Regions from separate parts of the Mesorhizobium sp. M6A.T.Cr.TU.014.01.1.1 genome, predicted to be linked through region 1. Evidence: riboswitches for the same ligand, from Rfam matches in the RefSeq annotation. Region 1 holds a riboswitch; each other region holds the start of a gene.
What was found. A riboswitch is a leader RNA that binds a small molecule or an ion and turns the genes downstream of it on or off. The one in region 1 is predicted to bind thiamine pyrophosphate.
Positions count from the first base shown of each region.

Region 2: another riboswitch for thiamine pyrophosphate. It lies ahead of EN885_RS08080 (YkoF family thiamine/hydroxymethylpyrimidine-binding protein); the one in region 1 lies ahead of thiC (phosphomethylpyrimidine synthase ThiC).
Region 3: another riboswitch for thiamine pyrophosphate. It lies ahead of thiB (thiamine ABC transporter substrate binding subunit); the one in region 1 lies ahead of thiC (phosphomethylpyrimidine synthase ThiC).
Region 4: another riboswitch for thiamine pyrophosphate. It lies ahead of EN885_RS10415 (ABC transporter permease); the one in region 1 lies ahead of thiC (phosphomethylpyrimidine synthase ThiC).

Region 1 covers NZ_RZPG01000037.1:24,806-32,503, reverse strand. The annotation lists gene msuE (FMN reductase) at 1-331, opposite strand, end outside; partial or broken gene EN885_RS29985 (SMC-Scp complex subunit ScpB) at 893-1,497, opposite strand; gene EN885_RS29970 (hypothetical protein) at 4,554-4,754, shown strand; gene EN885_RS29965 (hypothetical protein) at 4,945-5,154, shown strand; partial or broken gene EN885_RS29960 (aspartate 1-decarboxylase) at 5,445-5,702, shown strand; TPP riboswitch at 5,820-5,936, shown strand; gene thiC (phosphomethylpyrimidine synthase ThiC) at 6,040-7,698, shown strand, end outside.
Region 2 covers NZ_RZPG01000004.1:284,482-292,179, forward strand. The annotation lists gene EN885_RS08045 (CBS domain-containing protein) at 34-471, shown strand; gene EN885_RS08050 (nuclear transport factor 2 family protein) at 653-1,012, opposite strand; gene EN885_RS08055 (hypothetical protein) at 1,068-1,283, opposite strand; gene EN885_RS08060 (hypothetical protein) at 1,280-1,504, opposite strand; gene EN885_RS08065 (hypothetical protein) at 1,501-2,199, opposite strand; gene EN885_RS34125 (hypothetical protein) at 2,479-2,715, opposite strand; gene EN885_RS08070 (FAD-dependent oxidoreductase) at 2,648-3,289, opposite strand; gene EN885_RS08075 (aspartate aminotransferase family protein) at 3,564-4,940, shown strand; TPP riboswitch at 5,288-5,399, shown strand; gene EN885_RS08080 (YkoF family thiamine/hydroxymethylpyrimidine-binding protein) at 5,390-5,998, shown strand; gene EN885_RS08085 (MBL fold metallo-hydrolase) at 6,172-7,143, shown strand; gene EN885_RS08090 (alcohol dehydrogenase family protein) at 7,251-7,698, opposite strand, start outside.
Region 3 covers NZ_RZPG01000003.1:64,433-72,130, reverse strand. The annotation lists gene EN885_RS05220 (ABC-F family ATP-binding cassette domain-containing protein) at 1-1,542, opposite strand, end outside; gene EN885_RS05215 (thiamine diphosphokinase) at 1,544-2,188, opposite strand; TPP riboswitch at 2,291-2,405, shown strand; gene thiB (thiamine ABC transporter substrate binding subunit) at 2,449-3,459, shown strand; gene thiP (thiamine/thiamine pyrophosphate ABC transporter permease) at 3,693-5,312, shown strand; gene thiQ (thiamine ABC transporter ATP-binding protein) at 5,309-6,082, shown strand; gene EN885_RS05190 (M48 family metalloprotease) at 6,382-7,698, shown strand, end outside.
Region 4 covers NZ_RZPG01000007.1:150,589-158,286, reverse strand. The annotation lists gene EN885_RS10440 (AI-2E family transporter) at 1-565, shown strand, start outside; gene EN885_RS10435 (ABC transporter ATP-binding protein) at 535-2,244, opposite strand; gene EN885_RS10430 (LLM class flavin-dependent oxidoreductase) at 2,421-3,716, opposite strand; gene EN885_RS10425 (ABC transporter substrate-binding protein) at 3,713-4,726, opposite strand; gene EN885_RS10420 (ABC transporter ATP-binding protein) at 4,723-5,481, opposite strand; gene EN885_RS10415 (ABC transporter permease) at 5,478-6,278, opposite strand; TPP riboswitch at 6,408-6,520, opposite strand; gene EN885_RS10410 (sulfite exporter TauE/SafE family protein) at 6,946-7,698, shown strand, end outside.

The sequences.
Region 1 (7,698 bases):
CGAGAAGCACGGTCTTGCCCGTCAACGCGCGATAATCGACCAGGTCGAACAGGTGCTTGAGGGCGCCAGTGTAGGAAGCCCTATAGACAGGCGTTCCGACCACGAGCAAATCGGCCTTCTCGACACGCTGGATAATCGCTTCTCCAGATGCGCCAAGTGCGCCGCGGGATAGTCCGGCGAAAAGTGAGGGTGCCGCCTCCGTGATCTCGATCAGACCGGTGTCTGCAGGCACGCGCAACGCGACCGCCTTGACCAGCGCATTGACCACCGCCGTGGTACGGGACGGGTTGCTTACGCCGCCCGATATTCCGAGAACCGATAATCGTGCCAAGTCATCAATCTCCCACACTTTGCATGCGCGCTAGGCCGCACCAAACCAGATCAAACGATATTCTATTAAATCTGTAGAGCTAAGGTACTTTGTTCCGATGTTTTGACGTCAATGGGAAAAACGGCGCTGTTACCCACATGGCAAAGGGGTGGAATCTTTAACGATCGGCTAAAACCCACAGTTACGACAATCAAGCTGCCGGTACCCATCGCGGTCCGTCTCTCATAAATAACTGCAGATATCGTGGAGCTTGAGACTTTAATCGCAGATCCAAAGTGACGCCGCAGAGGCAGCTCGACCGCAGATGAGACCAAAGAAGTGACTTCGCGCCAAGCCAGAGAGCACCTGAGCACAGTAATAACTGACTGACGTACACGTCTCCTTCGCCTACCGTTTTCCAAGGACGCCAAGCTCGCAACTTGAGGCGCTTGCTACCGAAGGGTGTCGCTTCATTGTTTGATTAGACCCGCTTCTCTTTATGCGTACCGAAGATCCCGACGTTCGGCGGAGATTTGAACAGCATCACGCGCCGGCGGTCGGCTGCTGCGCGGCAGCGAGCAGCTAATCCTCGATCTCGACGTCGGCGTTGTAGTGATGGGAGGAAAAGCCGGGCACTATGGCGCCCTCCAGCAGCTTCCCCTTCGACAGAAGTCCAGCATCCTCGAGCGCCTCGAAATCCGGCAGGTCGCGCAGCGTGTCGAGCCCGAACTCCACCAGGAACTCTTTTGTCGTCACGTCGGTGTAGGGCGCGCCTGGGGTCGGGCTGCGTGGACCGGAGGCGATGAGCTTCGCACCACGCAGATGGCCGACCAGGTCGCGGCTGATCTCCTTGCCGAAGAATGGCGATAGCTCTCCACGGGTGATCGGTTGGAAATAGGCGATGCACATCAACACCAGCACGTCCGACTGGGTCAGGTCTACACCACGCACGCTGTCTCCTACGGCCTTGCCAAATGCACTGCGGATGGCGTCGGCATAGGCCGGGGCGGGTCAGGTGTTTCCAGCCGCCGGCGACGGAGACCAAATCATAGGGGCCGGCCGCGCAACTCTTCGCGGATATCGTCGATTAGCAGATCGATGCTGCAGTTCTTGCCGACGATCCGCGCCAGCGTCGCACGGCCAACGGGCTCGCTGGCTGCAAAGATCGTCGCCTCGACGCGCTGCATCCTTTCGCGCCACCGCGCCTCCGGCGGCAGATGATCCAGCTCCCGATCAAACAGCTGGTCAGCTGATCGACGGTCGTAACCCGACCAAACCCACCACTAACGTGTATGCAGCGTCCTGCGCACATATTTTACTTACGCGTAGTGGCGCGGCGTCGGAGGCCGACTGCTAGGAAGCGGTCGAGCATTGCATTCACCTGGTCAGCCACTTCGATGGTGTTGAAATGGCCAGCTAACAACGTCTTGGCCAGGATGAGCTGCGAACAACGAGCCTTTAGCCAGTCGAGATCCCGGGTAGCGTTCACTAACGGCACAGTATCAATCGGTCCTGAGTCTCGGCAAAATAGGAACCGACTGATGCTGAAACACGATGGTCTGTAAGAGGCACCAAGTGGGGATAAATGTCGACTTGGCCCGGTGCAGAAGCATCGGCGGAATGACGTGGATGCGTAAAGCCAGTCGGCAAGATGCCGACGCGGCCGAAGGTGAACTTGAAGGATCTAAATGTCTGAGCAGGATCGGACCGCCAGTATCAAAGCGGCGATCAGACAACGCGCCTATTTGCCACCATAGCCTCCAATTCGTCAACGAGACCGGAGGCGGCCATTTCATCTTTCATGGCACCGCCCAAGCGTCGGGCCGCATCCCGGGCGCGACCAAAACAAGGGCACGAATTGCGACTCTGGCAATGGCCTGTCTACCTGCAACCCCCGACTTCGGCGCCTTGCGACCGGTAATCAGGAGAATCGAAAAAACAGCCAATACGGCAAACAGGGCGGACGACCGCCCATGGGTTAGTTCCATCAGAAACCCGACTAGTCCTCCTTCGCCGGGGTCGGGACCGAGATGGGCGGCACACATCCCGAAGACAGCCAGGCCCCGAGCGAGGTCGATGCCGACCAGCCGATCTACCACCGACCCATGGCTCGCGCCGGCCATCGGGGAGTTCTCGGCTGGCGGTGCCTGTGCTATGCTGGGCTCCTTCCTTGGTTATGTCGATCGCGGGGTCCGCGACAGGAGAGCCGGTCGGCTGCTGCCGTCGTCTCACCCTCAAGGGTGCAAATCTCGTTCCAATCTGACGGATCGAGCCGGCGACAGAAGTTTATGCTTGCTGTTCAGCTCTTTAGCCGACGGCAAACAACACATCGGCTTACCAAGCCTGTGGCGCGGACCTGACAAACCCCACACAGCGTGTCGCGGGGCCGCCATCTTGAGGCAATGGCGGTGAACCGGCGAGATGCCAATCAGCGTGAGCGTACCTGGTATGTGGCCTGCATACGGGTGCGAGATATTCTGATTGTCCCACACACCCTCAGGCGTCAAAAGACTCCTGGTTCAGCTCTATCGATCTGCGTCAGTATGAAATTCCCGAGCTGGAGCTTCGTCCTTTGCGCGTCGGGAAACGCAGCCGCTGGCCTCCCGGCCGAACGAGCAGTCTTCCGACATGTTTGCCGCCGAACAGCGGTGCATTGAGGAAAGTGCCCCACCGGTCGTCTGGCGCCGGCCCAGTTGGCACGACGCTGATCGGCTGGGCGACCCTCTCGATGGGGTCGTGACCTCAGAGAGCCACGTTGAGCATCCGGAGGTGGTCGGTGCCGGAGCGCGTCGGGGCGTCATCCTTCAGAAGCTGATGGAGGAGCTTGTCACGGGCGAGCTCGCGGGAGAGACTGGACGCAAGCGCGTCCCGCGCGCGCGAACTGCTCGATCAACTGATCTCAGACGACGACGATTCTCGGCCAGATTCCAAAGAGAGGCCGCGGCGGCGCTTCGCGGGCTCGCGTTACCACAGATCGCAGAACTGTGATCTCGCCTTGTGCCCGAGATCGCAATCTGAGCTCGCGACGAAGCATATCGCCGGACGGGCCGATGCCTTCGCGATCATCAAAGGACGGGTCGACGCCGCGATCAATTGGAAATCGGACGTGAATCCCACGCCTACGTCCGCGAGGCGCATGTGCAGCAATTGCGCGATTACCTTTCTGCGACGGGCGCCGAACGCGGAGCGAGCGGCGAGGTCACCTGGATCCAACGGCGGACGCATTGGGCGCTCGCGATCAATAGTATCCTCAGGATCGATTGCAGCGCTTCCGAAGTGAGTACCGCCAATTAAAAGTCGGTTGCCTTTTTCCACCGCCGCCTCACACATCGTGTTGGAGCTGAAGAGCTACCTGCAAATCCTCGCAGCGGGCGCGGCCACATCCCTGATTTTACAAATTAACACGTCTTGATTTTTAGAAAATGCCACGTGCGATGATGGCGCCGCCAAAAAACAATGTCACGCGAGATGATCATGCCTGAGGTAAATGGTCCGCCAAAGTTTGGAACGGTATACCGGTTGAATGATGGATACACCAGGCCGGATAAGGGCTTCGGGTTCCGGACGACGAAACTAATCGACGGATACGCGCTGCGCTTGAGGGAAGCTGCATGCGCGTTACGGTTATCACCATCCAGGGATGCCGGACATGATCTTGAATAGTGACATTGCAGGCCAAAGAGCGGCCGAGGAGCTAGCAGAGGGCCTGAAATCGCAGGGCAAGCAGCAATACGAAGACAGGTCGAGGGAACGCGAACGAGATATGTCTCGTTAGGTCGCACGTTGCAGCAAGGGTGCCGTCGGAAGGCAATCCGCCGTGTCCTGAACGAGGTAACCTGCACTTTTCGAGAATTGCCACGGCGGTACCCTATTTTCGGCTGTGAAGCACACGAGACCCGCGACGTGAGACCCAGTTGCTCAATGCCCAGTTGCTCAATGAGCTTTCTTACGAATAAGGGAGAATTTCCGCGGCCGGACTCTCTCTGAGTGGGCGTGCATGACTGCCAACGGAAGGTCTTGCACGCACCCTTGCGATCTTGAGCAATGGTCGCCATGACTTTCTTCTTGCAGGCTTTTGAGTGGCCCAGCCTGCGATCACCAGACCCCACCGACTCTAAAGAGCGTGGCAGACGGGATAGTCGAGGTTGCCCGGGCACAACCACGCTCAAGGCTTGCGCCGCCCAGAGGACACGCTGAAAAGGCAGCATGGGGGCGCGAGCTCGCCATTCACGAGAGATTCGACATGAAGACCATGCAAGAAAAAGACATTCCGGCATTCGTGCAATCAGTTGTGGACGCCGGCTGCAACATTTGCGCGATTGGCAACTTGGGATACGTCTTTGGCGATGCTGATTTGACGCCGGCGCAACGGAGGGCCGTCGAGCACAGCTGCGTAGGATTGCTGAAATCTACGGCGAACGCGATCATCTCATGGACGAGATAGCTGTATATCTGCGGTCGATCGGACGCCATGTCGAGGTTGAGCCGAAGACAGGTGTTTCCTGATGGCCGCGATCGCGTTCCGTAGTCGCCATTTCTATTGGGTAACGAGAAGCCGTCTTCCAACCTCTGAATCAAAAAGGAGGTGACCCCCAAAGGCCGCTCTCGAGACCGCAAGTCTGAGCCGCTGACGCATGGCGATAACCAGACTGTCCGAACTGGGCGGCGATATTCTTCGCGTCGATGCCTTCCTCGACCAGGCCGCGGTAGGCGGCGATCTCATCTACCGCATGCATAGCCAAGCCAGGGAAGTTTTCGGCAGCGGAATTCTCGGTCGCTTCCTCTTTGATGACTGGAGGGCGCGGCCGATCCGGCCGCCGACGACCCCGCAGGGATTGCCATGAGGCGGACCAATACTCGGATAATGGCGGCCGGATATGTAGCGATCGATCGCCGCACCAACATATCAATGCAATAGCTTAGTTGCTTTCAAAGGCGGTCGTACAAACTGCAAGCAAGCTAAACGATTTCGTCAACTCTTCCTCGCAGAGCGAAAACTCCGCGGCCCATGCGATTTCTCTGCTGGAACAGCGGCACATCCTCAGCGCCAGGACACGGCCGCCGCCGTCGGGTTTTACGAAGCCGGTGATTGCATAAGTTGCCCGCAAGATGTCATTGGTATCGGGAACGCCGCCGATGCTGCATCCTGAATCGAGCGGCCGCCCGCACCTGCCAGCCCGACGACCAGATCATTATCTGCAAGTCCATCTACCTGGACGAGGTGCAAATCACCTCGCTGAAGCCGCGAATCGTCACCTTCGACCAGGATAACCACATCCGTGACCGCCTGAGCTACTCGGTCGATCTCGACGCACATGGCCGATACAGTTTCTCCATCCTTCACGAAGCGAAAGAGGCTTTGGCCATTCCAGCCCTGGTCTCCGGGGCGTGACTTGTCCCCGATGCATGCGCGAGCTCTCCGCCCGGTTTTGACAGGCCGCCGGTCATCGCCACCGGCCGAAGGCGCCCGAATGCGCTTGACAAGATAGCGTCGGCCCGTCCAACCTGACGCATTCACCAGGGGAGTCCCGGCAAGGGGCTGAGATACTGCTTGCTTTCGCGGCGCAGTGACCCGTTGAACCTGATCCAGTTCATACTGGCGTAGGGACGGTGCAAGCGCTTTGCGGGAGTTTATGCCCGAGGTCCTGTTTCGGCAGGTCGACAGAAGCGTCTTTTCATCCTTCCGGCACAGAACTGGGTCTCCAATGCATGAGCAAAGGAGCCTCACGATGAATGCCCTCCCCCCCGCCGTGTCGACGGGACCACTGCCCGCCTCACGCAAGGTCCACAAATCCGGCATCCTCCACCCGCAGATCAAGGTGCCGGTGCGCGAAATCTCCGTCCATCCGACAGCGGGCGAGCCGCCCGTCACCGTCTACGATCCGTCCGGCCCCTATACCGACCCGGCTGTCGAAACCAGCATTGAAAACGGTCTTGCCCGGCTTCGCCACGAATGGATCACCGCGCGCGGCGATGTCGAGGCCTATGACGGGCGCCACGTGCGGCCGGAGGACAACGGATTTGTGACCGGTGAGCGCCTGACGCCGGAATTTCCCATTCGCAGCCGGCCACTCAGGGCCAAGGCAGGCAAGGCGGTGACCCAACTTGCCTATGCGCGCGCCGGCATCATCACCCCCGAAATGGAGTTCGTCGCCATCCGCGAGAACCTCGGCCGTCAGATGTCGCGCGGCAAGCTGCAGCGCGACGGCGAAGCCTTAGGCGCGGCCATCCCCGATTTCGTCACGCCGGAGTTCGTGCGCGATGAGGTGGCACGCGGACGCGCGATCATTCCCGCCAACATCAATCATCCCGAGAGCGAACCGATGATAATCGGCCGCAATTTCCTGGTGAAGATCAACGCCAATATCGGTAACTCGGCGGTCACCTCCTCGATGGCCGAAGAGGTCGAAAAGATGGTCTGGGCGATCCGCTGGGGCGCCGATACGGTGATGGACCTGTCGACCGGCCGCAACATCCACAACATCCGCGACTGGATCGTGCGCAATGCGCCGGTGCCGATCGGCACGGTGCCGCTCTATCAGGCGCTGGAGAAGGTGGGCGGCATCGCCGAGGATCTGAGCTGGGAGGTCTATCGAGACACGCTGATCGAGCAGGCCGAACAAGGCGTCGACTACTTCACCATCCATGCCGGTGTGCGGCTGCATTACATCCCGCTGACCGTCGACCGGGTCACGGGCATTGTCTCGCGCGGCGGCTCAATCATGGCCAAATGGTGCCTGCACCATCACCGCGAAAGCTTCCTTTACGAGCACTTCGCCGAAATCTGCGACATCTGCCGGGCCTATGACGTGTCCTTTTCGCTCGGCGACGGTCTTCGTCCCGGCTCGATCGCCGACGCCAATGACGCAGCACAATTCGCCGAGCTGGAAACGCTTGGCGAGCTGACGCAGATCGCCTGGGCGAAGGATTGCCAGGTAATGATCGAAGGCCCCGGCCACGTGCCGATGCACAAGATCAAGGAGAACATGGAAAAGCAGCTCGCCGTCTGCGGCGAGGCGCCCTTCTACACGCTTGGACCGCTGACGACCGACATCGCCCCGGGCTATGACCACATCACCTCGGGCATCGGCGCCGCCATGATCGGCTGGTTTGGCACCGCCATGCTCTGCTACGTCACGCCGAAGGAGCATCTCGGCCTTCCCGATCGCAACGACGTCAAGATTGGCGTGATCACCTACAAGATCGCCGCCCATGCAGCCGACCTGGCGAAGGGCCATCCGGCCGCGAAAGTCAGGGATGATGCCCTTTCCCGCGCGCGCTTCGAGTTCCGCTGGGAGGACCAGTTCAACCTGTCGCTCGACCCCGAAACCGCGCGCTCCTTCCACGACCAGACCTTGCCCAAGCAGGCGCACAAGATGGCACATTTC
Region 2 (7,698 bases), on a different contig from region 1:
TTCGGCGGGGCGCTTCACCTCGAGGAGAAAGCCATGAGAATCAGCGAGTGCATGACACAGAATGTTCAGGTCGCCAGTCCGGAGCAGTCCTTGCGGGATGCCGCACGAGCCATGGCCGATCTTGACGCCGGTGTTCTGCCCGTCGGCGAGAATGACCGGCTGGTCGGCATGATCACGGACCGCGACATTGCCGTCCGCGGCATCGCGGAGGGCAGAGGTCCTGACGCCAAGATCAGGGACGTGATGAGCGCGGAGGTGCAATGCTGCTTTGACGACCAGGAAGTCGACGATGTCCTTCAGAACATGGGCAATCTCAAACTGCGGCGAATGCCGGTGATCAGCCGCGACCGGCGGTTGGTTGGCATTGTCTCGCTCGGCGATCTCGCCGCGAATGGCGAGGCGGCCTGGGCCGGCGAAGCGCTGGGCGGCATTTCGCAGCCGGGCGGCGACCATTCGCAGACAGCGCACTGATGCATCATACATCATAATTGAATTCGAAGTTCCTGCTCCATCGCCGGCATCGTCGCTCGGGAACTTCGAAATCCAAAACTGCACGGTTTCGCGCCTTTGCGCTACAGCGCCGTGCGCCCGTTCGCATGATCCACCGGGAAAATCGATTCCGATTTTCCGGGGTCATGCGTCGGGCCCGATGTTATGCAACGGAGAATCGATCGATGACCCACAGCCATGTTCCGTCGCCTTGGCGGCGGGCGACCTCGGCGGTCACGGTGCCATCGGGAAGATGGGTTGAGGTGAGTGCCAGGTCTCCGCTGACAACAGCCGGGGCCTGATTTCCGGCAGCAAATTTTCGGCCCGTTGCGGTGATCTCCGCGAAGAGTGCCCGGATCGCTTCCCGGCCACGCGTCAGCTGCCCTTCACCGCTGTCGACGACGGCGTTCTGCTCAAAAAGCGCGGCCATGCCGTCGATGTCTCCCACCCACTGCCGGGAAATCAGCAGGCGCTCCAAATCCTGGGGATCATGCGCCGGCTCACGGCCTGGCTCATCGGTCATGGCGACACTCCTCCGATGCTCTCATGAGCTACAGGTTCTCACGAACTGCAGGGTCTCATGAGTTGCAGGCTGCTGCAAAGGCCTTGGCGGCTTGGGCACTGCCCTTGAGGGAAACATCGTAGGTGGTTTCGCCGCCGAGGTTGATGTGAAGACTGCTTCCGGATGCGATCCAGCCCAGCAGTGGATCCTTGGCGCTAGCCTTGAATACCGGCATGGACGCCAAGGTCAGGGAGACCTGGATTTCCCCGAGGTAGAGCAGCGTGGCGATCATCCTCCCCGGTCGACATCGCGGTCCGCAACTCGCCATTTAGCGGCGCCGGCGCGGCGCCGGTGGCTGCGGCCCTCGTTGAGGAAGTCGGCGATCCTTGCCGCCAACTTCGCCGAGGCGAAGGTGAGCAGCCGGTCGTGATGGACGACGGGCTCGTCGTTCTCATTGTCCCAGATCTCGAACCGGCAGCTTGGGTTCGGTATAGCTTCGAAACGGTGCTTCATATCGATGGTCCCGGTCGTTTGGTTGCCTTGGGCGGTCGAGGATGCAAGGGCATGGGCCGTGCCGTGGTGGGCAGTGCGGGCGCGCTTTCGCCAGCGCTGTTGGCAAACAGGAGAAGGTCGGCCCTGGCCCACAGCAGATAGCAGGCAAGCAATGTCAGCGGCGCGGCAACGAGGGCAGGGGAACCGCCCAACCACACCTCAGGCAAGGCGGCGCCCATCGACAGCGCCGCCGCGAGCATCGCCGGCAGGCGGCTGGCCAGCACCGCACTGCGGAACGGATCGGGCCATCCAGCCGGCCACCCGGGCACGCTGGCGCCGGGCCTGTAGGCGGCGCTGCCGAACTTGCCGAGCGCATGCAGCAGTCCGGCGGTCGCCGCCAGCACCGGCTGGCCGAACAGGAACAGTGCCGCGCCAAGCCCGATCGCGCCGATCCCCGACAGGAGATCGGCGAGGCGGTTAAGCGCTGGATCGGGGACATCCCGCCCGGCCCAGGCGCGGTGATAGACCTCGCCGCTGCAGAAGAAGACCAGCGTTGCCAACGTCAGCGCCACCGCACTGCTGCTGCCAGCGAAATAGTCGAACAGCGCGGCGCCGCCGCGCATGCCGGATCCCTGAGGGGCGGCGAGCTGGATCGTGACGCCCATCACCAGCCCGAGCGCGTTGCCAAGATTGTAGTAGCCGCCAGGACCGGCCATACGCGCCGGATCGCCGCCGCAAATCGTGAAAGCGCCTCCGCGGTCCGGCCAGGACCCGCAGCCTTCGGTTTCGCGTCGAGACTCGACGGCTCGAAGGACAAGAGCTCGGCCAGCGCCGAGGCAGTGCGCCATTCGGATAGCGCGTCGTCCCGGCGGAGTGGCGCGTGATCGTTGTCGAATCGCATCGAACCCTCCTCGTCATGGAGCCGACGGTTCCGGAGAGCTCGAGGCCTCCGGTGATCGGCTGTGATCGACAGACCGAGGTTCTGCGACCCCGGCTTACGGATGGCTTACGGGCGTTTGGATTATGCCTTTGGCAGCGGCACGCCCGCGCGGTGTCGGCTCGGGTATGGGATAGACCAGCCGCGAGAACGGCGCCCGGCCGGCGACCGAAAAATAATTGCCCTTGGCATAGCGAAGTTCCGGCACGAATTGCGGGTCGAGCCCGTCAAGTGAGCGGGCAAGCGTCGTGGCGCCAAGCCCGGCGGCGTTGATGAAGCGCGGTGGCGATCTCAAAGCGCTCGCCGCTGGTGCTGTCGACTGTGTCGAGAACCATGCGTCCACCCTCGAGGCGGCCGCAGACGATGCGGGTGTTGAGGCTGAGTGCCGCCCCGTGCTCCTCTACGTCGCCCCGCAAAGCAAGCATCAGGGCGTGGCTGATGCCGGTGGCGGGCGACAGCAGGGCGGCGGCCGTGCACCGCAGCTTGGGCTCCAGCGCGCGTGCCTCTGCTGCGGTCAAGGGTGTTAGGTCGCCCGCGCCGCAAGCAGAGGCGTTGGCCAGGATGGAAGCAAGCGCCGGCTCCTGTTCGGCATCTGTGGCGACGATGAGCTTGCCGCAGCGCGCATGCGGAACCGCCCGCTCCTCGCAATAACGGTAAAGCTGTTCCCGGCCTGCCACGCAGAGCCGGGCCTTCTGCGATCCGGCCGGATAGTAGATGCCCGCATGGATGACCTCGGAATTGCGCGAGCTGGTCCCGGTGCCGATGGCGTTCTCGGCTTCGAGGATCAGGGTGTCCAGGGCCGCGTTGCGCCATCTCTCGCGCAATCGCGAGGCCAATGACGCCGGCGCCGGCCACGATGCAGTCGACATGGTCCATGATCGGGCCACCTCAGCCTTGTTGTTGTGCTGCCGGTGAGCCGTTCGACGATCACGATCCGGCGATGCGCATAGGCGGCTCCGCGCAGGTTCTCGCGTTCTGCGACCTCGAAGCTGAAATTCAGCATGTCTGCGTCCACCCGCCAGCCCTTCCGAAAGGGCTTGACACCCTTACGAGAAACAGATGCATCCAACAGCATAATGCAAGAGGCGATACGCGCCGAAACGGCGGCAGGGCCTAGTCCCGGCATGCAGGACAGGAACCATCATGGACGCACGACCGAATTCTCCCGAAGCCCGCGACATCAGCTACCACATGCACGCCTACACCAATGCCCGCAAGCATGAGGAGGCAGGGCCGCTCGTGATCGAGAAGGGCGACGGCATCTATGTCGAGGATCTGGCCGGCAACCGCTACATCGAGGCGATGGCCGGGCTTTGGAGCGTCGCGGTCGGCTTCTCGGAGAAGCGGCTGGTCGATGCGGCGGTGCGCCAGATGTCCAAGCTGCCTTATTATCACGACTTCGGCTCCAAATCGCATTCGCCGCTGATCGATCTCGCCGAGAAGCTGGTGCAGATGGCGCCGGTGCCGATGAGCAAGGCGTATTTCACCAATTCCGGCTCCGAGGCCAACGACACGGCCATGAAGATGATCTGGTACCGGTCGAATGCGCTCGGCCAGCCGGCACGCAAGAAGATCATTAGCCGCATTCGCGGCTATCACGGCGTCACCATCGCCTCGGCAAGCCTGACCGGCCTGCCCAACAATCACATTTCCTTCGACCTGCCGATCGCCAATGTGCTGCACACGTCGACACCGCACCATTGGCGCGAGGCGCTGCCAGGCGAGAGCGAAGAGCAGTTTTCGAGCCGGCTTGCCGACGACTTGGAAAAGCTGATCCTGGCCGAGGGCCCGGAAACCATCGCCGCCTTCTTCGGCGAGCCGATCATGGGCGCCGGCGGCGTCATCGTTCCCCCGGCCGGCTACTGGGAGAAGATACAGGCGGTCCTGTCGAAGTACGACATCCTGATCGTCGCCGACGAGGTCATCTGCGGTTTTGGCCGAACCGGCGAGATGTTCGGTTCGCAGACCTTCGGCATCAGGCCTGACATCATGGTGCTGTCGAAGCAGATCTCTTCCTCCTACCTGCCGATCTCGGCCCTGCTGATCAACGAGAAAATGTTCGAGCCGATTGCCGACGAAAGCAATCGGATCGGCACCTTCGGTCATGGCTTCACCGGCGGCGGCCATCCCGTCGCGGCGGCGGTCGCGCTCGAGAACCTGAAGCTGATCGAGGAGCGCGACCTTGTCGGCAATGCGCGCACGGTCGGCGCGCATATGCAGAAACGGCTGCGCAACCTCGCTTCGCACCCGCTTGTCGGCGAGGTGCGTGGCGTCGGCCTGATCGCGGCGGTCGAACTGGTCGGCGATAAGGTGACCAAGACGCCGTGGGAGACGGCCGGCGCGCTGGGCGGGCTTGTCAACGGCTTCATGCAGCAGAACGGCGTCATCTCGCGCAACATGGGCGACGCGCTGGCCTTCTGCCCGCCGCTGATCATCACCGAGCCCCAGGTCGATCAGATGATCGACGCGTTTGAAAGATCGCTCGAAGCCGCGGTCAAGCAGGTCGGATCACAGAGCTGATCAGGTCGTCCAAAGCCAGAGCTGAATGGGCCTTGGTGATTGGCGAAGCCGAAGCGGTATCCATTCTCCCCCCTTGCGGGGGAGATGTCCGGTAGGACAGAGGGGGGTGTGAAGGATCGCCAACTTTCGACTTCAGCCTTGCCAACCCGAATCAGCTTGAGGGCGCGGCTGCGATCGATTTACAGGTCGGAGGGAAGCACCCCCTCTGCCTGCCGGCATCTCCCCCGCAAGGGGGGAGATCGGCAGCTTCGGCGGCGCCGCCAAGCTCGGTAATTGGTCTGAAGCGATTGCTGGGAACGATTGCCCTGGGCCACACTTGAACATCCGTTGCGCGGGTGCTACGTCGCCCATATCGACAGGGGCGCTCCGTATTGCCGGGGCTGAGATGGTGGGTGCAAGCCTTCGGTCCCTCAAGCTGATCTGGGTAATGCCAGCGGAGCGAGGCGACCATGTTTTCAGGTGCACAGATTTCCCTGTATCCGATGTGCGACGATTTCGTCGGCGTCATCCTTGGGGCGCTTTCGGCGCTCGATCCGTATCGACCGAATTTCCGCATCGAGACCGACGACATCTCGACGCTGATCGTCGGCCCGCCGGAACAGCTTTTCCCGGCCATGCGCGACCTCTTCGCATCGGCGGCGGCGAGTGGCGTGCATTGCGTGTTGTCGGCGACGGTGTCGCGCGGCTGTCCGGGCGAGCCTGACGATCCGATCTGCACACCGATTTCCGGCAGCAGCCACGAGCTGTCCCTGGCCGAGCGCATCGGCGCGGCGCGGGCGCATGTCGATGGTGCGAAAAAACTCGGACAAGAGGTCGCCGCGCAGTTCTCGCTCTATCCGCTCGGCGAGGGCCATCACATGGATGAGATCTACGGCTGCATCGACTTCCTCAAGATTTCGGGCGTCTTCGACAGGTCGAAGAATTTCTGCACGAAGCTGAGAGGCGATGCCGGACCGGTGTTCGCGACGCTGTCGGAAGCCTTCCTTCGCTTCGGCGCGCCGCAAGGCCATGTCGCGCTCGATCTCACTGTGTCGGCGAACAGCCCGAGTCCTTGTTAGGGCGTGTCGATATTCGGGGTGGGCGACGACGTCGATCGGCCGGCCCTCGGCCGCCACCGCGGCGGGATCGCGCTCAGGTGATGTCTCAGTTTAACTTGCGGCTCACGACCCAGCCGACCTTGTGCAGTGCCGACCGCCGTTGATATGCTCGATCATTCCGTCAGCGGGGAAGGATGTTCGATATTTCGCGTCGCGACCTGACACTTGGCGCGGCCGGTGCTCATGCTGCGTTTGGGCTCCACAAGCCGATCACGTTTGTCGACGCGGCCCGCGCTCAACACGCCGTCGCTCAACCTTTCCGAAAATACAAGGTTGGCGACATTGAAGTCTTTTCTCTGATTGATGGCATGCGTGACGTTCCCCTGCGGGAGGGTATGGTCAGGAATGTCAGCGTCGAACAGGTCAAGACGGCGTTGCGTGGTGCCGGTTTTCCCGACAATCAGGCGCCCCTGCGGTTTATCGTCATGGCGCTAAAGCTGCGCGATCAAGTGGTCTTGATCGACTCGGGTACCGGCGGTCATCCGATTTATGGTGAGGGGAACGGCCGGCTATTCGAGAGCATGGCTGCGGCGGGCCTTGACCCCAAGGCAGTCAAGACAATCCTGATCTCCCATCTGCACGGCGACCACATTTATGGCCTCATGAACAATGAGAGCAATGCGCAGGTCTTCCCGGATGCCGACATCGTGGTGCCCGCCGAGGAATTGAAATGGTGGACGCGCCCGGGAGTCGAGTCGATCGATCTCGGACCGACGCGCAAGGGCCTCGCTCAGCGCATTCAGGCTACGGTGGCTACGTGGAAAAACGTCAGGACCTTTGAGGGAGAACCAGAACTCCTACCTGGCGTGCACGCCGTTCAGGCCCCCGGCCATAGCCCGGGAATGGTCGCGCATCTGGTCACCTCGGGCGGCAAACAGCTCCTGATCAGCGCTGACGTGGTCAATCTTGCGCCCCATGTTTCAACAAATCCCGAGTGGCAGCTTGCTATCGACCAGGATCCGCAAATGGCCGTCGAAACGCGAAGGAAGATCTTCGATCGCGCGGTCGCCGACAAGCTCACCATTTCGGGTACTCACTGGTTGATGCCGAACGTCGGCACGTTGTCCAAGGATGGCAACGGCTACGTATTCGCAGCCGACGGGTAATATCACAGTACCCGCTGCCAACTGGACGACGACGGCTGCCGTGCCGGACGAACCGGTCGGCGTCAGACGTCGAACGCAGAACCAAGCGAGAGCGATAATCTTGGCTATCAACGGGTCGCTGCGAGATCCGAAATGGCGTCTGGAACGACCACCAGCTTGCCGACGAAATCCTTGGCGATGAAATCCGCTTGGGCGCGGTGGAAATCGGAGAGCTTGTAGACGCCGCCGACCAGCGGCCGGATCTTCTTGTCTTCGATGTAGCGAACAATACGGCGGAAGTCGTGCCGCGTGCCCTGGCTCGAGCCGTGCAACTGCAACTGCTTGAGATACATGGTGCGCAGATCGAGCTGCACGACCGGGCCGGCAATTGCGCCGGCTGTGGTGTAGCGGCCTTCGGGCCTGAGGATGCGCAGCAGATCGTTGAAGATCGCGCCGCCGACCAGATCGGCAACCACGTCGATCGGCTGGCCGCCGGTTGCCTCATTTACCGCAGCCGGCAGGTCGGCCACACCCCGGATGATCACCGCCTCGGCGCCGATGTCGAGCACGGCCTGT
Region 3 (7,698 bases), on a different contig from region 1:
CGTCGCTTCGCTGGTCTCGGCCTTCGTCCGCGCCTTGCGGTCGTCCAGCCTGGTGCCGCCGCGCTGCGCCAGCATGTCGGAATAGCCGCCGGCATATTCGATCCAGCGGCCGCCGCCGTCCGGCGCGATCAGGCTGGTCACGGTGCGGTCGAGGAAATCGCGGTCGTGGCTGACCAGGATGACGGTGCCGGCAAAACCGGCGACCAGCTCCTGCAGCAGTTCCAGCGTCTCCATGTCGAGATCGTTGGTCGGCTCGTCGAGCACCAGAAGGTTTGCCGGCCGTGCCAGCACGCGGGCCAGCAACAGCCGCGCTCGCTCGCCGCCCGAAAGCTCACGCACCGGCGTGCGCGCCTGTTCCGGTTTGAACAGGAAATCCTTCATGTAGGAGACGACGTGGCGCTGCTCGCCATTGATGACAAGGTTCTCGCCGCGTCCGTCGGTGAGGTATTGCGCCAGTGTCTCTTGCGGATCGACCGCCTCGCGCTTCTGGTCGAGTGTGGCGATCTCCAGATTGGTGCCGAGCCGCACCGTGCCTGAGTCCGGTTTCAATTCGCCGGTCAGCATCTTCAAGAGCGTCGTCTTGCCGGCGCCGTTCGGCCCGACCAAGCCGACGCGGTCGCCGCGCTGAATACGGGTCGAGAAGCCCTTGACCACGGTGAGGTCGCCAAAGCTCTTCTCGATGTTCTTGGCCTCGATCACCAGCTTGCCGGATTCGGCGGCGTCGCTGGCCACCATGGTCGCCGCGCCCTCGGCGCCGCGATGGCCACGAAAGCGCTGGCGCATGGTCTGCAACTCGCCGAGCCGGCGCATGTTGCGCTTGCGTCGCGCCGTCACGCCATAACGCAGCCAGTGCTCCTCGCGCACGATCTGGCGGCCGAGCTTGTGCTGCTCGCGCTCTTCTTCTTCCAGCACCGTGTCGCGCCATTCCTCGAAATGGCCAAAACCCTTGTCGAGACGGCGGGTCTGGCCGCGGTCGAGCCAGACGGTGGCGCGTGACACGCGCTCGAGGAAGCGGCGGTCGTGCGAGATGACAATCAGCGCCGAAGAGGTGCGGGCAAGCTCCTCCTCCAGCCACTCGATGACCGACAGGTCGAGATGGTTGGTCGGCTCATCGAGGAGGAGAATGTCGGGCTCCGGCGCCATGACGCGGGCAAGGGCAGCGCGCCGCGCCTCGCCGCCGGACAGGTCGTTCGGTCGTTCCTCGCCGGACAGGCCGAGATGCTCCATCAGATAGGTGGCGCGGTAGGGGTCATCGGCGGGTCCAAGCCCCGCCTCGACATAGGCGCGGACGCTGGCGAAACCATCCATGTCTGGCATTTGCGGCAGGTAGCGCACTGTCGCCGAAGGCTGGCGGAACATCTCGCCGTCCTGCGGCTCGATCAATCCCGCAGCGATCTTGAGCAACGTCGACTTGCCCGAGCCGTTGCGGCCGACCAAAGCGATCTTGTCGCCCGCCGACGCTGTCAGTTCCGCCCCGTCGAGCAGCGGCGTGCCACCAAAAGTCAGCTTTATCCCGTCGAGATTGAGAAGTGGCGGCGCCATGTCAGCTTTCAGGTAGGGGAAAAGGATGGGCGAGCAACAGCGCGCGGCCGCTGCCCAGCGCGATTTCGAGCCGGCCCTTGACCTCGTTGGAAATGGTCAGCGATGAGCCGAACGCGACCTCGACGTGGTTCAGCGGCCATTTGGCGCCGGTAACGGTCAAGCCGGAAAGGTCGGAGAAGCCGAGGATCGAAAACAGCGTGCTGTCGGCGTAGTCGAAGCCGGTCTTTCCGGGAAGCAAGGGGATGCCTTCCTGGGCGCCGCTGGTCAAAAGCACCTCTATGCCTGCCTCGGCCAGCCGGATGCTGAGCGCGAGGTGCAGGAAGGCGTGGTCGGTGCGCTTGCCGCCGAACGCGCCGGCGAGCACGAGCCCGGTCGCGCCGCGTTCGAGCGCAGCGGCGATAGCCAGCTCGCCGTCGGTCTTGTCCTTTTCTGCCGGAAACACCTGGCGGGGCACGGCGGCCAGATCGTCCGGCAAGTCCGCCGGCACCGAATCGAAGTCGCCGACCCAGAGTTCCGGCGTCAGCTCCAGCGTCCGGGCATGGCCGATGCCAGCGTCGGCGGCGATGACACGGGAGCCTTCGACCTGGCGGTCGACCAGCGGCGTGCGGATAAGATCGCCGCCAAGCAGGATGGTGAATTTGCTCATATGCGTGGCCCTTACCAGCCCTGCTTGCGAAACGGAAGGCCGCGCTCCAGATGCCCTGCAAACTTCAGCTTGCGCAGCACTTCGGCCGGGCCTATGTGTCGAAACGCTCTAACGGGGTGCTGGACGTGATCTTCGCGGACCAGCTGAGAGGCAACCATGCCAACCCGCTGAACCTGATCCGGTTTGTACCGGCGGAGGGATTAGACGTTTCGGACAGCCCGACGCCTCAATTCCTTTCAATGTGAACGAAGGAGGCGCCGATGCGCACGTTTTCATACTCTCTTGTTTCGGCAATGCTGCTTGCCGCGTCCGTTCTCGGCACCGGGCCAGCATCCGCGCAGGAGAAACTCACCGTCTATACCTATGAGAGCTTCACCGCCGACTGGGGTCCAGGCCCCGCGGTCAAGAAGGCCTTCGAGGCGGAATGCGGCTGCACTCTCGATTTCGTTGCGGTCGCCGACGGCGTCGCGCTGCTCAATCGCGTCAGATTGGAAGGGGCCGCGACCAAGGCCGACATCGTGCTCGGCCTCGATACCAATCTGACGGTGGAAGCCAAGGCTACCGGCCTGTTTTCGCCGCATGGCCCGGTATCGGACGTCAAGGTGCCGGGCGGCTGGAGCGACGATATTTTTGTGCCGTTCGACTATGGCTATTTCGCCGTCGTCTACGACACCGAAAAGCTGAAGACCCCGCCGAAGAGCCTGAAGGAATTGGTCGAGGGCGATGCCGATGAGAAGATCGTCATCCAGGATCCGCGCACCTCGACGCCCGGTCTCGGCCTGCTGTTGTGGGTGAGATCGGTCTATGGCGACAAGGCGCCGGAAGCCTGGGCCAAGCTCAGGGCAAAGGTGCTCACCGTGACGCCGGGCTGGAGCGAGGCCTATGGCCTGTTCACCAAGGGCGAGGCGCCGATGGTGCTGTCCTACACCACGTCGCCGGCCTATCACATGGTCGCCGAAAACACCGAACGCTATCAGGCGGCGTCCTTCGAGGAGGGCGAGTACCTGCAGATCGAGGTTGCCGGCATCACCACGACTGGTGCGAAGAACCCGCTGGCGGAAAAGTTCCTGGCCTTCATGACCGGTCCGAAATTCCAGAACGTCATTCCCGAGACCAACTGGATGTTTCCTGCCGGCAAGACCGACAAGCCGCTCAACCCAGCCTTCGACAAGCTCGTCAAGCCGACCAAGGCCTTGCTGTTCAGCCCCGAAGAGGTCGCCGCCAACCGCAAGGCCTGGGTCGACGAATGGCTGGCGGTGATGAGCAAGTAGCTTCTGATTGACGATGATCACTCTACGGCGCCCCCCTCTGTCCTGCCGGACATCTCCCCCACGAGGGGGGAGATCGGCCATCATGCCGGCTTTCGCCAATCTCCGACATTGCCGGAATGAGCGGAGCGCTGAACCTGCCAATCTCCCCCCTCGTGGGGGAGATGTCCGGCAGGACAGAGGGGGGCGCGAAGGAACGCAATCCTCGCTAAGAATCTCGAATCTGGTGGTCTAGCGTGCAACGCGCGCCATCATCGGATTCCCGCGTCACAGCTGGCATTCTCGCGCTTGCGGCAATAGCACTTTTGATCGGTGGAGCGTTCGCCGGGCTCATCGTCGAAGGCGCCCGCGACCCGTCCGGCGCCGCGTCGGCCTTCGACCCCTATCTCTTCCGCGTTGTCCGTTTCACCTTATGGCAAGCGCTTCTGTCGACACTGCTGTCCGTCCTGCCGGCGCTGCTCGTTGCGCGGGCGCTGTCGCGGCATCCGTGGTTCTTTGGCCGCGGCCTGATCCTGCAGCTCTTCGCCGTGCCGCTGGCGCTGCCGGCCATCGTCGCCGCGCTCGGCATTCTGGCCCTCTATGGCCGTGCCGGCTATTTCGCCGGCCTGCTCAGCGCGATTGGCGGTCAGGGTTGGCCGGGCATATACGGCCTGTCCGGCATTCTCGTCGCCCATGTCTTCTTCAATCTGCCGCTGGCCACGCGGCTGTTCCTTGAAGCGCTGGGGACAGTGCCGGCCGACCAGTGGCGGCTGGCGAACCAGCTCGGCATGGGCGCCAGACCGGCCTTCCGGCTGATCGAATGGCCGACGCTGCGGGCGGCGCTGCCGGGCGTCGCCGGGCTTGTCTTTATGCTGTGCATCACATCCTTCACCATCGTGCTCACGCTGGGCGGCGGGCCGCGCGCGACGACACTGGAGGTCGCTATCTACCAGGCGCTGCGTTTCGATTTCGATCCTGCCCGCGCGGTGACGCTGACACTGCTGCAGATCGCGCTGACCTTCGTCGTGGTGCTGGTGTTGATGCGGCTCGGCGCCAACACCGTCGGCGATGCCAACCTGTCGGTGGCACCGCGCCGGTATCTTTCGGCAAGCGTCGGCGAGACCGTGCTGAACGCAGCATTGATCGTTCTGGCATTGCTGTTCGTCGCCGGGCCGATGGCGGCCACGGTGAAGTCGGGCCTTGGCGCCGATCTTGGCCGGCTGGCGGGCGAGAGCGCTGTGCGGCAAGCGACGCTGACCAGCGCAGTGCTCGCCTTGCTGGCGGCGCTGCTTTCGGTGGCGCTGTCGCTGTCGCTCGTCATGGGACGACGGGCACTGGCCCTGAAGCGTCGCGTCGGCGCCAAGACGCTGCTCGAGCATGCCACCGATACCGGCGCCGGCTTCGTGCTCGTCGTGCCGCCCATCGTCATCGGCGCCGGCTGGTTTCTGCTCCTGCGTACCGTCAGCGACGTCTTCGCGATCGCCCCTGTCATGGTCGTCACCGTCAACGCGGTGATGGCGATGCCGTTTGCCATCCGCGCTATTCGCCCCGGCTATGATGCGGCGAGCGAACGCCACGAACGGCTCTGTTTGCTGCTTGGCATTTCGGGCTGGAACCGGTTCCGGCTGATCGACTGGCCGTCGCTGCGGCGGCCGCTCGCCACGGGTTTCGCCTTTGCCATGGCATTGTCGCTCGGCGATCTCGGCGTCATCGCCCTGTTCGGTAGCGACTCCCTGCAGACACTGCCCTATCTCTTGCTGGCGCGCATGGGCAGCTACCGCACGATGGATGCCGCCGGCCTAGCGCTGCTGCTCGGCCTGGTCTGTCTCGCGCTTGTGCTGGCCGCGGATCGGCTGGGGCGGGGAGAAAAGACATGACGCTCAGCAGCGCTGAAAACGGCACGGCTGTGCGGCTGGAAAAGGTCTCGTTCAGCTATGGCGAAGCGCCGTTTTTATTCGATGTCGCGTTCGCCGCCTCGAAGATCACTGCGATCATGGGGCCGAGCGGCTCGGGAAAATCGACGCTCCTCAATCTGGTGGCCGGCTTTGAGACGCCACGATCGGGCCGCGTGCTGATCAGCGGCGCCGATGTCGGCGCCAAACCGCCTTCGGCGCGGCCCGTGTCAATGGTGTTCCAGGAGAACAATCTCTTCGCCCATCTTTCGGTCGAACGAAATGTCGGCCTTGGCCGCTCGCCGTCGCTCAGGCTGGCTGAGGCCGACCACGTGGCAATCGCGGGGGCACTCAAGCGCGTCGGCCTTGCCGGCAAGGAACGGCGTCTGCCGCGCGAACTCTCCGGCGGCGAGCGGCAGCGTGTCGCACTCGCCCGCGTCCTCGTGCGCGATCGGCCGGTTCTTTTGCTCGATGAGCCGTTCGCCTCGCTCGGGCCGGCCTTGCGTGACGACATGCTCGACCTGGTAGCCGGCGTCCATGCGGAGCGGCGCATGACGGTGCTGTTCGTCACCCATCAGCCGGAGGACGCCCACCGTATCGGCCAGGACATGGTGTTCCTGGACAATGGCACGGTTGCCGCGACGGGGACTGTCGCCGATTTTTTCACCAAGGCTGGACCGGAAGCATTCCGGCGTTATATCGGTGCAGGTCCGTTTGGCCAAGGATCACGAGATGTTGCCCGGAAGCGGACATAATTTACGGCCAAACCGGCTTCAGGCGATGTGGCGTTTGCTTGCCTTGGTCAAAGTAGTGTGGCTAGGTCCTCCGATACTGGTCCGGCATAGACTGTGATTTGCCACTACAGTGCCGCGTGTGCTCGTGCGCGCGAAGGATGCTGTGGCAGTTTGATTTTGCGCATGATCCTTTTCTGAAAATCGATGCCCGATTTTCGGGGTCATGTGCCGAGACCCGAAAGGAAGCTGTTCTGCCGACCGGCACCGACAGAGTGAGAAGGAAACCGCTGGCGCGCTTCCTCGCGCTGGCCGGCTTTGCCATGGCGCTGGCAAGCTGCCAGATGTTCACGCCTCCGGACGTTCAGGAATCCGGCTTCCAGCCTTCCAGCAAACCGATCACGGTCGACAATGTCGCCGCTAACAGCAAGCTCGCCGAAATGGCGAAGGCGCAGCATCCGCGTATCCTCGCCACCTATGGCGGTGAATATTCCGATCCCAAGCTCGAGCGCATGGTCGCCAAGGTCGTCGGCCGCCTGACCGTGGTGTCGGCCAACCCGACCCAGACCTACCGCATCACCATCCTCAATTCGCCCAACGTCAACGCTTTCGCATTGCCGGGCGGCTATCTCTACATCACGCGCGGCCTGTTGGCGCTGGCCAACGATTCGGCCGAGCTCGCCGCGGTGATCGCGCATGAGATGGGCCACGTCACTGCCAACCATGGCTTGCAGCGCCAGCAACTCGAGGCCGAGGAGGGGTTTGCAACCAAGGTCGTCTCGGATGTGCTCGGCGACAGCCCGACCGCCAAAGCGGCACTGATCCGCGGTAAGCTGCGGCTAGCCCAGTTCTCGCGCAATCAGGAGCTGGAGGCCGACGGCATCGGCATCAAGTCGATCGGCGAGGCGGGCTTCGATCCCTTTGCCGCCGGCCGCTTCCTGCAGTCCATGTCGGCCTACACCGATTTCCGCTCGATCAGCGGCGCCACCGACGCCAGCCTCGACTTCCTGGCGACGCACCCCAACACGCCGCAGCGCATCGATCTGGCGCAGCGCCATGCCCGCCAGTTCGGCGCGCCTGGCGTCGGGACGCGCGACCGTGACCCCTTCCTCGCCGGTATAGACGGCCTGCTCTATGGCGACACGCCGGAGGAAGGCTATGTGCGTGGCGAAACCTTCCTGCATCCGGGGCTCGGCGTGTCGTTTTCGGTGCCCGGCGGCTTCATCATCGACAACTCGGCTGCGGCGGTGACGGCAACCGGACCCGGCGACATAGCGATCCGCTTCGACGGCGTTTCGATCGACAAGAGCCGCCCGCTGACCGACTACATCCGCAGCGGTTGGGTGGCTGGTCTCGACGAAAGCAGCGTGCGCCAGGAAACGATCAACGGCAACGAGGCGGCGACGGCGCATGCCAGCGCCGAGGGCTGGCAGTTCGACATCGCGGTGATCCGCGCCGGCGGTCAGGTCTACCGACTGTTGACGGCAGCCCCCTCCGCCAGCACCTCGCTGGACGCCGTGGCGCGCTCGGTCAGCGGCTCGTTCCGTATCTTGAGCGCGGCCGAGAAAGCGGCGCTGAAGCCGCTGCATATCCGCGTCGTCACGGTGCAGCCCGGACAGACCATGGGCTCGCTCGCCGCG
Region 4 (7,698 bases), on a different contig from region 1:
GGGTCTCTCGCCCCTGCGTGCACCGGAGACGGCATACATACTGTCCCGCCTTGCCGAGACGGTACATGCGATCCTGATAGGCACCGTGTTTGTCGCCGCTGTGCAGGGAACGCTGGGCGGCCTGATGTTCTGGTGGCTGGGCCTGCCAACTCCGGTCTTCTGGGGTCTGGTAATGGGACTTCTTGCCATCGTGCCAGTGCTCGGCGCATTCGTGATCTGGGTGCCGGCAGCGATCTATCTCGCGCTGGAAGGGGCTTGGGCGAGCGCGGCGATACTGACCATCTGGGGCGGCGTCATCGTCGCCGGCATCGACAATCTGCTCTATCCGATGCTTGTCGGGAGCCGGCTGCGGCTCCACACGGTGGTGGCCTTTATCGGCGCGGTCGGTGGCATCGTTCTCTTTGGAGCATCCGGGCTCGTCCTTGGCCCTGCGGTGATCGCGGTCACCATCAGCCTCATTGACATCCTCAAGAAACGATTGAACGACCAACCCGAGGCGGAACCGGCGTCAAAGCGCGACACGAAGCCATCACGTCAGTCCGGAGCCGCGCCTAGTCGTGAGTAGGCACCGCCGCGCGCGACCAGTTCATCATGGGGACCTTGTTCGACGATGCCCGTTTCGGCGACCACGACGATGCGATCGGCATTGCGGATCGTCGCCAGCCGGTGCGCGATCACCAAGGTGGTCCGGCCCTGCGCAAGTTCTGCCAGCGACTGCTGGATCTCCCGCTCGGTCTGCGTGTCGAGTGCCGACGTCGCCTCGTCCAGGATGAGGATTGTCGGGTTCTTCAGGAACATACGCGCGATTGCCAGGCGCTGCTTCTGACCACCCGACAGTTTTACGCCACGCTCGCCAATGATCGTATCGAGGCCTTCCGGCAGGGAAGCGATGAGTTCGTGGAGGCGCGCGCGGCGCGCGGCCTCGACGATCTCGCTTTCGACCGCGTCCAGCCGGCCATAGGCGATGTTCTCGCGGATCGTGCCGCCAAACAGGAACACGTCCTGCTGCACGATGCCGATCTGGCCGCGCAACGAGGCCAGCGTCATGTCGCGGATATCCAAACCGTCGATTGTGATGGCGCCGCTGTCGACCTCGTAAAAACGCGGCAGTAGTGAGCACAGGGTCGTCTTGCCGGCGCCTGACGGCCCGACGAAGGCGATGGTCTGTCCTGCTGTTATGTCAAGATCGACGTTCTTCAAAACCGGCCGTTCGCCGCTATAGCCGAAGGTGACATCCCGGTAGCTGATGTCACCTTTGAGCGTCGGTGCATCAACTGCGCCAGGCCGATCCGCAATGTCAGGCTCAGTATCGAGGAGAGCCGCATAGCGGCGAAATCCGGCGATGCCTTTCGGATAGGTTTCGATCACCGAATTGATCTTGTCGATCGGCCGGAAGAACACATTGACCAGGAGCAGGAAGCCAACGAAGCCGCCACTGGAAAGTTCGCCACGCAGCACGAGGTAGCTTCCGGCGATCATTACCACCAGTTGGATCAACCGCATGCTCATGTAGCTCAGCGACGTGCTGGCGGCCATGATGCGATAAGCATCGAGCTTGGTCTTGCGGTAGCTGGCGTTGTCGCGCGCGAAAAGATTGCGTTCGTGGTCCTCATTGGCGAACGCCTGCACCACCCGCATGCCGCCGACATTCTCCTCGATGCGAACATTGAAATCGCCGACCCGCCCGTAAAGCGCCTGCCAGTTGCGCGTCATGCGCGCGCCATAGCGGCTTGTCACCCAGGCGACCAGCGGCACAATTGCCGCTGTGATCAATGCAAGCTGCGGATTGACCAGGAACATCAGTGCGAAGGCGCCGAGGAAGGTCATGATCGCGATGAACAGGTCTTCGGGACCATGATGGGCGACCTCGCCGATTTCCTCCAGGTCCTTGGTGACGCGGGCGATGAGGTGGCCGGTCTTGTGGTTGTCATAGAAGCGGAACGAGAGCTTCTGCAGGTGATCGAAGCTCTTCCGACGCATCTCGGTCTCGATGTTGATGCCGAGCATATGACCCCAGTAAACCACGACCGCCATCAGTCCGGTGTTCAGCACATAGATGGCAAGCAGGCCGGCCGACGCAGCAAGGATCAGCAGCAATTGCTGCGTCGGCAGCAGGTCGTCCACGAACACCTTGACTGCCATCGGGAACCCAAGTTCCAGCATGCCAGACAGAACCGCACAGCAGAAATCCAGGATGAACAGACCCTTCCAGGGGCGGTAGTAGGAGAAAAATCTACGAAGCATTGGGACGCTTTTTCTGTTCGAAGGTCTGGATTGCCAGGAGCATGCCTGTGCGAGGGTGTCAATTCCGGCATGCTCGAAAGGGCGGGACGGTGATGACCTGTCCGCGCAGCAAAGCAGCGCCTGGCGGCTTACGGCGCTCTGATCGGACGAACGGGATTGGATCTGGACTCTGGACCCTAAAGCGTCGGAAGACCGTATCGCTGGCGAAGAGTGCGCCCGGCGCCGAAAACATCCGAACGCTCCAGCAAAGGCATTACCTCGTCGACGAAGCTTTGCAGGTCGGCGGGCATGACGGGCGCCATGACATTGAAGCCGTCGGCCGCTCGGCCCGCGAACCATTGCTGCATCGTGTCGGCGATGTCGCGGCCATTTCCGACGGCGAGCAGATGACCGCGGCCAGCTGCGAGGCGCATGAGCAACTGGCCTAGTGTCAGCCTGTCCCGCCTTGCGATTCCGACCAGCACGCCGACCCGGCTCTGGCTGGACTGGTTCGGCCGCGCGCTCGACAGGGGCGGTAGCGGCGCGTCGAGCTCGGCATCGGCTAGATCCTCGCCGAGGAATTCGCCGAGCTTGGCAAGGACATGGTCGGTCACGGTAAAGCCATTCAGCGCGGCCAGCCGCTCTTCGGCTGCTTGCCTGGTATGAGCGACGATCGGAACGATTCCCGGAAAGACCAGGACCGTGTCTGGATCGCGCCCGACGGCGGCCGCTCGTGATTTGATGTCGCGATAGAAGTCCTGCGCTTCCGTCAGCGTCGCCTGGACGGTGAACACGATGTCGGCGTAACGGGCGGCGAAGGCGCGGCCAGCTTCCGACGAGCCGGCCTGCGCCAGGAGCGGCCGACCTTGGGGCGATCGCGGCACGTTGAGCGGGCCCGCGGTGCGCACGAACGGACCGGCGTGATCGACGGGCCGGACCTTGTCAGGATCGAAGTATCGCCCGGCGGCCTTGTCCGGCGTCCGCGCATCGGGAGCCCAACTTTGCCAGAGCGCTATGGCTGCGTCGACCACGTCGGCTGCGCGGGCATAGCGCTCGTCATGCTCCGGCATGGCGTCCAGTCCGAAGTTACGGGCCTCGAGCACGTTGGACGAGGTGACGATGTTCCAGCCCACACGGCCTTTGCTGATGTGGTCGAGAGAGGCGAAGCGCCGGGCGAGGTGGAAAGGGTGATCGAAGCTGGTCGATGCAGTCCCGATCAGTCCGATCCTGCTGGTGACGGCAGCGATCGCCGATAGGATCAGCAGCGGATCCATCGCGTCGGAAAGATGCCGATCGGCACCACCCTGCAAGGCCAGCACATCGCCGAGGAACAGAGCGTCGAAATCGGCAGCCTCCGCGCGCCGGGCGATATCGACCCAGTAGGCCAGGCTGGTCGAGGCAAGCGGGTCGCTTTCGGGCATACGCCAACCGGCCTCGTGACTGCCGAGGCCGAAGATCACGGCATTGAGATGCATGCGCCGCGGCGGGCTCATTTTTGGTCGGCCAGATAGGCGTTGCTGTAAGAGGCCGCGAAATCGGGTCGTTCGCTGACCGGGTTTCCATCGCCGTCGCGCAGGATTTCGGCCTTGAACAGGTAGTCGCCGATAGCCTCCATCTTTGCGGGATCGATCGTGCCGATCGCCCCGGCGGGGCTTTGTAGATAGTGGCCGTCGACCAGCGCCTTCAGTGATGCCTCGATCAACGGACGGTTGGTCAGCACGTCGCTGTTTGCTCCGATCAGCATGTCAGCCGCTTCTTTCGGATGTTCGACGGCGAACGCGTAGCCGCGCCTAGTCGCGGCGATGAACGCGGTTGCCGTGTCCTTGTTTTTCTCGAGGTAGGCGCGGCTCGAGCCAATGAAATTGGTGTGTTGGTCGGGCACGCCGAAATCCGCGTAGCGGAAGGCGCGCTGGGCCTTGCCGTCAAGCTCCGCTTTGATCCCCTCCCAAGTGTAGACTTCGAGCGTAAAATCGACTGCGCCATTGGCCAAGGCCTCATAGGCAGAGGTGCCCAGCGTCACCGTTTCGAATTTGCCCTCGCCTCCGTCATGACGGATGATGGTGCCGATCAGCGCATTCTCCCAGGCGCTGCCGAAACCGCCATAGGTCAGTCCGTCCAGGTCCCTGGGGGATTGTATATCGGTGCGGTCCGCATTGAAGGCCAGCCTGCCGGTTTCCGTCTGCATGATGGCGTAGGTGGCGACGAGGTCGGCGCCGGCCGTGCGTTGGGTGAACAATCCTATGGATCCCAGTATACCGAAATCGGCCACGCGGTTGGCGATCAGCGTACCGGCCGCAGTGTCGGTGTAGGGCAGGATCTGCACGTCGAGCCCGGCCTCAGTGTAGAAGCCTTTCGCCCGGGCGACATAGAGCCCGACATGGTTTGTGTTCGGCGTCCAGTCGAGAGCGACGGTGACAGTCTGCTGGGCGAAGACGGGCGTGACGGGTCCGAGCCCGGCGATCAATGCGGCAGCGATGAAGAGGCGTCTGGAAAGCATGGTCATATCCTTTGGGCGAGCTGTGGATCGAGAAGGGTATCGAGGATGTCGGCTTCGATGGCGGTGGCTTCCGGAGAGGCAAGATCTTTGCGCGGGCGCGGAAGAGGAATGGCGATTTCGCGCAGCACGCGGGCAGGGCGGCCGCTCAGCACATAGATGCGATCGGACAGGAAGACCGCCTCGCGGATATCGTGGGTGATCAGCAGGACGGTCCAGCGATGTCGGTCCCACATCGTCTGAAGCCAGCGCTGCATGCCGGTGCGCGTGAGGGCGTCGAGTGCGCCGAACGGTTCGTCGAGCAACAGCATGGCACGGTCCTGCACGACGGTACGCAACAGCGCTGCGCGCTGGCGCATTCCGCCCGAGAGCTGCGCCGGATACTTTTGCTCGAAGCCCGCAAGGCCGAATTCGCCGAAGAGCGGCGACACCTTGTCGCGCGCCGCCTTGCGGGACATGCCCTGCACTTCAAGACCGAGCGCGGTGTTGTCGATAACCGTGCGCCAAGGCATCAGGGCATCGCGCTGCGGCATGAAGGCAAACGGTCGTCGCGCTTCGGCCAGTGGCCGGCCGTCGAAGTCGACATCGCCACCGTAGTCATCGAGATCGCCCGTCAGCAACCTGAAGATCGTGGATTTGCCGGCTCCGGAGGGGCCGAGGATTGAAACGAATTCGCCCGGCTCGACGTGCAGGGTGATGCCGGCAAGCACGTCGATATCGCCAAGACTCTTGCTGACTTGGCGCAGTTCCAGCCGCCTGCTCATGGTTTTCGTGCGGCATCGAGCCGCTCCCATGGCATGGCGGCGCGCTGGATCAGCACCGTGGCGGCAAACAGGGCCAGCGTGAGCAACGCGCTGACCAGCACGGCCGCGAGCACGAGATCGGGCCGGAAATTGTTCTTGGCGTTGAGCATGTAGATGCCGAGCCCTTTGGCCGCGCCGGCATATTCCGCGAAGATGGCGCCGACCACGGCATAGGTGATCGAGATGCGCAGCCCGGCGAAGAAATAGGGCAGCGAGGAGGGCAGGCGGGCCAGCAGGAAAATGCGCATGCGGGAAGCGCCCATCGAACTCAGAAGCGCCGAGATGTCCCGATCCGTCGATTCATAACCCTGCACCAGCGCGACCAGCATGGGAAAGAAAGTCACGAGCGCGACCAGCATGATCTTCGGCGTCAGCCCGAAGCCGAACCAGAGAACGACCAGCGGGGCGATCGCCACCAGCGGCAGGGTCTGACTGATAATGAATACCGGGAACAGGGCGCGGCGCAGCGGCTTGAAGAAGTCGATCAGCACCGAAAGGATGAAGGCAACGGCCAGCGAGCAGGCGAAACCCGCCAATGTGGCGCTGATGGTCGGCACGGTGTTGTCGAACAGCGCCTGGCGCTGCTGGATGGCTTGGGCGAGGACTCGTGACGGCGCCGGCAGCGTGGTGGGCGAGATGCCCGAGATGCGCGCATAGAGCTCCCAAGCCAAAACCAGCGTGCCGGCCGACAGCAAGGCCGGTCCGACCTTGGCGAACAAGGCTGCGATTCGCGGCGCAGCGGAGAAAGACTGGGACATGCGAGACCTCCGGCGCGAAAGATCAGCGCGGGGTCGGGCCGTTGGCCGCGACCGTGAGGTCGATCGTGATATGGTCCTCGGGCGGGCCCACGAAATCGCCGGACATCGGAAAAAGAAAAATCTGTGCGCCAGAAAACATCGCCCGCCTCGCTCCGCTGGTATTATCCAGATCAGCTCTAGGGTTTACGGGCTTGCAGCCCATCTCTCAGCCCCGACGATACGGAGCACCCCTGTGGATGGCGGCAATTAAACAGATAAAGGGTGGAGCTGCAAGTATGCGTCACGACCCGTGAAACCCTAGGTCAGAGGCGGCTGCCTCAGCAGTGGTCGCTCAGGTCGTCTCGCTACCGGATGGCATCATCAAAGATAGCATCGCTTGAGCGATTGGCGTGGTCTTTCGAGGACGGTAGATTAATGCGCGGCTTCAACTTAAGAGGGTGCTAAACTTGGCATCCTGTTCGAGATCGCTCTCAATATTTTGAGAGTCTACATGACTTTGAAGATATGAGGAAAGGCGTCGGTCGAGCGCACAGTTTCCCGTTCGTCGTCACCATTATCGATGCCAGGCGTTTAGTGAATTGTGGAAGCATGAAGACGCAATTGCACATGTTGCACGCGGCGGGTTCCTCTTCGCCAATTACGACCCGCGCTTTTATCGGAGAGCCAAATGCAAGAATTTCTTCTTTTTGCGTTCGTGGGGTTTGTAGCTCAAGCCGTGGACGGGGCTCTCGGCATGGCCTACGGCGTTGTTTCCTCGACAACACTACTGGGGTTTGGCGTGTCTCCTGCACACGCTTCGGCTTCAGTTCACGCTGCTGAGCTGTTTACCACTGCGGCCTCAGGTTCGGCTCACCTCTATCACCGCAACATTGACTGGAAGCTTTTCTGGCGGCTGATGCCATTTGGCGTGCTCGGCGGAGTTCTCGGCGCTTTTGTGCTCACCTCGTTCGAGGGAGCCATCATGAAGCCATATGTGACCACATACCTTGCGCTGGTCGGAGCTTGGCTCCTGTTCCGTTCATTCCGGCGGATCCCAAGCAATCCGGTCCCTGCAGGCGTGGTACCTCCCCTTGGGCTTGGTGGTGGATTTCTCGATGCCGCAGGGGGTGGCGGATGGGGACCAATCGTAACGACCGGCCTTCTCGGTTTTGGCGGGACGCCCCGCTACGTTATTGGCACGGTAAATGCCAGCGAGTTCCTTATCACATTCTCGGTGTCTCTGACCTTCTTGTTTGCGTTGCTAACGGGCCATTGGCAGGAGGCAGGAGAGCTAACCGAAAATCTGCTCTCCGTTGCCGGTTTGATCCTTGGCGGCGTGGTCGCAGCGCCGATGGCCGGATTGGTCGTGAAGTCAATCGCAGAAAAGACGCTCCTTAGGCTCGTTGGTATTCTCATCATACTGCTGGCAGGTTGGCAAACC